Regions from separate parts of the Paenibacillus sp. FSL R5-0912 genome, predicted to be linked through region 1. Evidence: riboswitches for the same ligand, from Rfam matches in the RefSeq annotation. Region 1 holds a riboswitch; the other holds the start of a gene.

Region 1 (3,972 bases):
GGAGAATCTCTCTCCGGCAGCAGCCCTCATCCAAACACAGTGGCTTAACAATAATTATTTGCGCTTGTTCACTCTGGCGGTTCTTCTAAGAAGCAGGCCCAGACCGGCAAGAGCAACACCCGCAATATAGTACGGCGCAGGACTTGATTCACCCGTCTGCGGCAGGGTTTGCTCTGCAGTCACACTGCCCAGAGGAATCTCGTCATCCGTAATGATTTCTTCAGGTGCCGGTCCTGCTACCGGTGAAGGTGCAGGTGCAGGAACCTCCACAACTGGCTGTGGCGCTGTTGTTGTCAGCATCGTCACAACCGGTGATGCTGCCGGCCCGAGAGGAACCGGGTCATCATTAATAGTAGTGTCGGTATCAGTCACAATAGTCCCAATCACTGTCGGAGCGGTTGATGTCGGAAATACGAAGCTTGGGACAAAAACACTCGTGCTGGTTGCTGTTGGTACCGCGGTCGGCGTTGCTGTCGGTGTTGCTGTTGGCGCTATTGTCGGCGTTGCTGTCGGTGTTGCCGTTGGCGCTGCTGTCGGTGTTGCCGTTGGCGCTGTTGTCGGCGTTGCTGTCGGTGTTGCCGTTGGCGCTGTTGTCGGCGTTGCTGTCGGTGTTGCCGTTGGCGCTGTTGTCGGCGTTGCTGTCGGTGTTGCCGTTGGCGCTGTTGTCGGCGTTGCTGTCGGTGTTGCCGTTGGCGCTGTTGTCGGTGTTGCAGTCGGCGTTGCCGTTGGCGCTGTTGTCGGTGTTGCAGTCGGCGTTGCCGTTGGCGCTGTTGTCGGTGTTGCAGTCGGTGTTGCCGTTGGCGCTGTTGTCGGCGTTGCCGTCGGTGTTGCCGTTGGCGCTGTTGTCGGCGTTGCCGTTGGCGTAGGCGTCGCTGCCGGTGTTGCCGTTGGCGTCGGCGTCACTGCAGGTGTTGCCGTTGGCGTCGGCGTCACTGCCGGTGTTGCTGTTGGCGTCGGCGTCACTGCAGGTGTTGCTGTTGGCGTCGGCGTCACTGCCGGTGTTGCCGTTGGCGTCGGCGTCACTGCAGGTGTTGCTGTTGGCGTCGGCGTCACTGCCGGTGTTGCTGTTGGCGTCGGCGTCACTGAAGGCGTCGAAGTCGGTGTCGGCGGATCTTGGCCTTTATACGGAATATGGTGGGATTCTCCCGATCCTGAGAGCGAAGCTCCGATCAGGTTCCCGTTGATTTGACCATTATTAAATTGAATAGAGGCATATGGAGCCAGCACAGATCCCAAAACTCCGATACCTTCGATTTGAAGACTGGTCGCTTGACTGAAGTTATATAACACTTTACTGTTCATAGCGTTATCCTTATTTCCGTTACCATTAATTCCCGTCCCCATATTCTTCATAGTTACTGAAGTGCCGGAGATATTTACTATAGCTGTTGAGCCATCTGGAATCTTAATTCTCAACTCATTTGCACTAGACAGCTTGCTGCCCTCTACAGTAAATATGTTAACATCCGAATTTGTACCTTCCAAAAAGAAATTACCGGAGTTGGCAGTGGTAACCCCATTAACAGGCTGAGAAGCAAGCTGCTGAGATTTCTCACGAAGTAAACTAAACTCGGCTGAAAAATCTACAACATTTATTTTTTGTTGTAAGCTTCCTGTCCCCCCGCGCGGGCCGCCGCTGCCGCTATAACTCCCCCCGTAGACTACATCACCCACGGTTTCTCCCTGGGAATAATACAGATTACCACCAGCGATGAGAGAGTATCCTTCCTTCGTTTCTTCACTAGTAAGACTATGTCCCACAGAGTAATTAACATTTAAATCCACGTTTCCGCCAGCAGCTAATCTGCCTTCAATATCACTATGCTTAACATCAACATCTCCCAAGATGAACACATTATACTTGGATGCATTGCCCGGCAAAGAGTTGCCCTCGGCTTTAACTGAGGTGCTCCCCAGTGAAATAATTCGGCCGCTTCCCACAATCAGAACTGCTATAAGTCCGAACACCGTAAGACGTTTGAATTTTTTTAATTGGAACATACAAGCTCACCTCACAGTTAATATAGATATAGGCCACATTTATATAACAAAAAAAGACCGCCGGAAAGAGGTTGCTCTCTTTACGGCAGTCGGACGATCGTTGCGCTCCATCGCGCTTTAGACTCCTGGACTTTGCGTCCCGTCCTTTCGAACGGTTTGCGTTTATACGTCAGTGAAAGATTAGGTTGTGAAATTATGTACTAAATCAAACTTTTATACTAATGTCTATGATATTCATTACTTTGGAACTAATTTTAGTTTATCCGCTATCAAGGCTGATTGTCAATGAAATCCTTTGAAACATCTGGTAATAGATTATATCTACCGATTCACTCCAAAGCACTGTTACAAAAGGTTTTTTTAATTGAAAACATAGCTTTCCCAGCTGAATCCTGATCCTCTCATCGCTCTCGATGGCACCGATAAGGATATTTTCAAACTATGTATAAAGAACTAATTTTAATTTTGAAATTTTAATATATACTCAAGGTCCCATGATCGTAAAGACGCAACTCTTTCTCCTTAGCACATTTGATTTTACGAGGAAATATAATATCAAATGTATATCCCATATAAAAAAGGCTGCTTTGTGGAGAACGTCTTCTCCCAAAGCAGCCTTTTCCCGATTTAGCGGTGATATCGCCAGCCTGTCGGAAAGGATCTTACGAATTGCATTTATTTACGTTTATCTGTTCTGGATCTTCTGCCGAGGAATATTCCCAATCCTGCAAGGGCTAGACCGACCAAGTAATAGGGAGCCGGACTGGACTCACCAGTCTTCGGGAGCGATGCATCCGCAGGTACATTGCCTAACGGAATCTCTTCATCAATGATTGTCACAATTGGCGTTGGACTTGGTGTTGCGCTTGGGCTTGGCGTTAGGGTTGGACTTGGTGTCACCACTAACGGCCGAGGTGTTACTGTTGTCACAGGGCCCAAAGGCAGCGGATCATCAATGATTATTGTATCTGGATTTACAATATAGCCGATTATTGGAGTCGGCGTTGGCACTACATTAATAAAGACGGGCGGTGCAGACGATGGTACTGGTGCCGGTGGTAATGTCGGTGTTGGTGTTGGTGTCGGCGTCGGTGTTGGTGTTGGTTCTGGTGTCGGCGTTGGCGCTGCCGTTGGCGTTGGTGTTGGTGTTGGTGTTGGTGTTGGTGTTGGTGTTGGTGTTGGTGTTGGTGTTGGTGTTGGTGTTGGTGTTGGTGTTGGTTCTACTGTCGGTGTTGGTGCCGCCGTTGGCGTTGGCGTTGGTGTTGGTGCTGCTGTTGGTGTCGGCGTTGGCGTTGGTTCTACTGTCGGTGTTGGTGCCGCCGTTGGCGTTGGTGTTGGTGCTGCCGTTGGTGTTGGCTCTGCCGTTGGCGTCGGTGTCGGTGCTGCTGTTGGCGTTGGTGTTGGTGCCGCCGTTGGCGTTGGTGTTGGTGTTGGTGTTGGTGTCGGTGTTGGCTCTGCCGTTGGCGTCGGTGTCGGTGCCGCCGTTGGCGTTGGTGTTGGCTCTGCCGTTGGTGTCGGTGTTGGCTCTGCCGTTGGCGTCGGTGTCGGTGCTGCTGTTGGCGTTGGTGTCGGTGCTGCTGTTGGCGTTGGTGTCGGTGCTGCCGTTGGCGTTGGTGTCGGTGCTGCTGTTGATGTTGGCGTTGGTTCTACTGTCGGTGTTGGTGCCGCCGTTGGCGTTGGTGTTGGTGCTGCCGTTGGTGTCGGTGTTGGCTCTGCCGTTGGCGTCGGTGTCGGTGCTGCTGTTGGCGTTGGTGTCGGTGCTGCTGTTGGTGTCGGCGTTGGTGCCGCCGTTGGCGTTGGTGTCGGTGGCGCTGTTGGCGTTGGTGTCGGTGCCGTTGTTGGCGTTGGTGTCGGTGCCGCCGTTGGCGTTGGTGTTGGCTCTGCCGTTGGTGTCGGTGTTGGCTCTGCCGTTGGCGTCGGTGTCGGTGCTGCTGTTGGCGTTGGTGTCGGTGCTGCTGTTGGCGTTGGTGT
Region 2 (3,972 bases), 380 kb from region 1:
TGGTCGTCGGCTTCCTTCAAGTAAGCTTGTAACCGTTGATTAAAGTTGACTCTATTGGGTAAACCGGTCAAGCAGTCGTAATAGGCGAGGAGTTGAATCTCAGCAAACATGCTTTGAAGTCTGGTGGCCGTATCCTTGCTGTTAGATATAAGCGTATTAATTTCTTGTATAAAGCTGCCTTTCCAGTTCACGCTCTGGTTCTCGGCTATTTTCTCAGGTAAATTAGTGGTTGTGTGGGTTAAAAGCTTAATCGGTCGAACAATGATTTCACTGATCACATTAGAAATAAAAATAAATATCAATCCACAGGCCAATAAAACACTGAATATTTTTATGTAGTAGCTATACAAGCGGTCACGATAGGGGGCAATTGGTGCCTCGACAATAACACTCCAATCACCCAGTTCCGGAATTGTCATGATCTTGAAATAGGAGGATTCTCCCCATCTGTTCATTGGATTTCTGATAGCATCCGGGAACCAGTGATACAAACCGCCAATTATTTCACTTGCTTCGCCCCTTTCTGCCCAGTTATACGGGTTCATAACGGCCAGATCATCACGAGTACTCGCAATAACCCTGTCATTCCGGTCTACGATTGTGACATTCATTAGTCTATTATTCGCCAGCTTTTTTAACTCCGTTGTAACATAGTTAAGATTGAGCACACCTACGGCCGCCCCTGTAAATTCGCCGCTAATCATAATAGGGGAGCCCACAACGACAATGGGTTCGTTAACGCAACCTCTTCCAAGAAACACATCGGAAACAACGAATTGGTGTTTTTCTCTCATATATTCAAAGTAAGGCCGATCCGAGAAGTTTAAGCCAATCGTTGACTTTCCTTTGTTATTTAGTAATGGAGAGAACAGCTTTGTAACTCCGTTGCGATCAGCAATGTATGAAGTAGTAAAATCCGGATATAACGCCAGTAGATAAGCCATTTGGCGCTGCAAGGAATCGATCTCTTCCATCCTATTCTCAGCCGCCGCCATCGATAAAGTATTCACTGCGGCAACATGAACTTCTCCCCACTCTGTAAGATCATTGCGGATGATAGCGGAATCTCGTTCAGTCTCTGACTTTATTTTTTCATTCATGTTGTGATACTGTTCATGACCGATCATCACCGTCACCAGAAGCAAAGTTATAAAGGTAAACGTGACAAATATGTTGAAAAGCACATCATGAAGAGAGCTCGACATCTTGCGTTTTTGGAATGATGGCCATTTAAGAAGAGGCAGATAAGTAAAGATTAAACTGGAAATCAATACATTTAAAATACCATTCACGGCATCCTTAAGCACAACCAGCAGGGAAGCGGTAAAATTCATATCCAGGGCATAACGATAGAATACCCATATGAGAGGCATCCCTAAAATCATCCAATATAGGCTATCAAAAAGAACAATCCTTTTCCCTCTGTAGAAGACGCCGACAAATAAAGTTTCCAGCACAAAAACAAGCATAGCGTAAGGATGATTCCAAAGAAACAACGTGTAACCATTTACAATAACCGATGCCACTAAAGCCCATTTAAGACCATATATCCGCAATATCAAAAAGGTGAATATACTACCGAAGATAAAATTGACCCCCAGCAATAGGGATAGGCTGAGCATATTACCTAGTAGTCCAAAAATAATCAGAGCTATGATAAATACAATCGACTTATTAAATATACTCACTGTTCTCCCACCTTATGAATCAGGCCCATTGCAACAAAAAAACTCTCCCGAAAAGGAGAGGTTTCCTTGCCTTCGGTAACTGGCTGGCATAACATATCCAAATTGGACATGTGATAGCCCCTGTAGTTTTGCGACCCCGTTTTTCAACGAGTGTGCCCTATTATTATTGAGATTATCTGAAAGACAATACATTATTCGACATTAATCTACAAGCTGACACTAATTATAGTTGATACTGCTGGGTGTTACAACCAATTTCTACATTTCCGTATGGCACCGTTCATATCAACTTATAGCAGGTAGGAGTGCTCAGACTGCAACGATCTCTTCTTTGGTCAAAATCGAAGGGCGGATGATGGGTATGGAAGGCGAAAACACACGCCGAAGGGGGAGCATATTTATCACGGGTTACGTGGAGGCCAAAGCCACCGGTCTCCGTATAGCCTCAGTGAAACTCACTGTATCCATTAACAGCAAGCCCCCGAAACCGCGTCACAGCAAGCCTTTTAACCACCACGTATAGTCCAAAACAGCCGCCGAAATGAAAAAAGACACCCCTAAAGGTGTCTTCACTGATACTCCATATGGAGCCGAGGGGAGTCGAACCCCTGTCCGAAGATAACGGCACATAAGCTTCTACGAGTGTAGTCACGGATTTGATGTCACCCGAGTATCGCCCCGTAACCGGCTATACGTTGGGTCAGCCTGATTGTCTTCTTCAGCTCACCGCAGGCGGAGATGAGACAGCGTATCCCACTACTTGTTAGCCCCTATCCCTGTCACATGGGCGATGCAGGGTAGAAGCACGCGCACAGTTTCTTAGGCTGCGAAAGCGTAGTTGTTTTGTTGTTTGCCGTTTAATAGGCTTTAGCGTTGATGAAGCGGACGCGTCCCCACTACTCGCTACTCATGCTCGAACTATCCCCGTCGAATCCAAGAACGGCCCCTCATTAGAAAGGGCGCTTCGGATTAACGGATCAATGACAAGCATACATGCTGATCCGGTTCACAGCTATCTTGATCAAGATGGCTGTTCAGAAGCAATAAGTTTTACTTACACAGTATAGCACATTTATCAACACTTTAACACGTAGGTTAAAGGAATTGAAGGTCGAATCTGGAACAATTGGGCGCCAGGTGGTTACCAGTCTAGCGGGCGATCTTCTGTTTGTCGCGCAGCACACGCTGGATATCACGCTGAGCATCGCGCTTCGCGGCGGAGTCGCGCTTGTCGTATTCCTTCTTACCTTTACCAAGGCCGATCAGCAGCTTGGCGTAGCCATTGCGCACATAAATCTTCAGCGGCACAATCGTGAAGCCATCCCGCTTCGAGGAACCGAGCAGCTTGTGAATCTGTTCCTTATGCATGAGCAGCTTACGTGTACGCGTTGGATCGGTAGGGTTGGCGCGGTTCCCTTGTTCAAAAGGGCTGATATGCATATTGTGAATATGAATCTCACCGTTCCGGATGGTAGCAAAAGCGTCCCCGATGTTAGCGCGGCCGTTACGCAGCGATTTGATCTCTGTACCCGTCAGAACCAAACCCGCTTCATACGTATCCTCAATAAAATAATCATGGGAAGCTTTTTTGTTCTGGGCAAGCACTTTCCCGTCTGCTTTTTTACCCATGAAAGTCACTCCTTGAATTGAATTCCCGGCCCGTTATGAACGGACACCAGGTCTATATTGTATCAAAAGCCAAGCAGGCAGTGCAAGGAAGGATCACCCTATCCCGAGCAATCATTTTGACATATGGGTGTCAGGAAGTGCTACGTTTCAGGTGAAATAGAAGTCCCCTTATATTCTAAAAAAGCACTGTCCCCCTAAAGGAACAGTGCCTTCTATTAATTCTGCCTAGGCCTGAGGTTTCTTCTTCCGCTTTCTGCGGCCGCCGCCCTCCGGATTGCCGCTCTTGTCGCCAGCGCCTGCCGGTGCCGGATTAGTGGTCTCCACGTTGCCTGGAGTCACAGAAGTGCCGATGAAGACGCCGCCTTTCTTCTTCTTGCGGCGGCTCTTGCCCTCCGGCGCTGCGCCGTTGCCTTCGCTTCCGAGGCCGCTGCCGAGGTCTTCGCGGCTGCGGAACCGTGTGCTCGCGTCCACGCCGCGCAGCTCACCGCCCGCCTGCTCGGCTCCGCCCCCGCTTGGCGCGCCGTAGCCGCCCTTGCCGGAGCCGAAGCCGAAGGCAATGCCGCGTCCCCCGGCACTGCCTCCGCCGTCTCCGCCGCGGCCTCTGCCGCGCTCACGCTCGCGCGGAGCACCTGATCCGCCGGCTTCGCCCCGGCGG

What was found. A riboswitch is a leader RNA that binds a small molecule or an ion and turns the genes downstream of it on or off. The one in region 1 is predicted to bind cyclic di-GMP.
Region 2: it holds a riboswitch for cyclic di-GMP, as region 1 does, so the genes downstream of both, R50912_RS32950 (bifunctional diguanylate cyclase/phosphodiesterase) here and R50912_RS34680 (choice-of-anchor A family protein) in region 1, are expected to answer to the same signal.

Annotation. Positions count from the first base shown of each region.
Region 1 covers NZ_CP009282.1:563,206-567,177, reverse strand. The annotation lists gene R50912_RS34680 (choice-of-anchor A family protein) at 55-2,001, opposite strand; cyclic di-GMP riboswitch class I at 2,083-2,172, opposite strand; gene R50912_RS34675 (choice-of-anchor A family protein) at 2,677-3,972, opposite strand, start outside.
Region 2 covers NZ_CP009282.1:184,975-188,946, reverse strand. The annotation lists gene R50912_RS32950 (bifunctional diguanylate cyclase/phosphodiesterase) at 1-1,688, opposite strand, end outside; cyclic di-GMP riboswitch class I at 1,760-1,855, opposite strand; RNA gene ssrA (transfer-messenger RNA) at 2,271-2,635, opposite strand; gene smpB (SsrA-binding protein SmpB) at 2,838-3,317, opposite strand; gene rnr (ribonuclease R) at 3,543-3,972, opposite strand, start outside.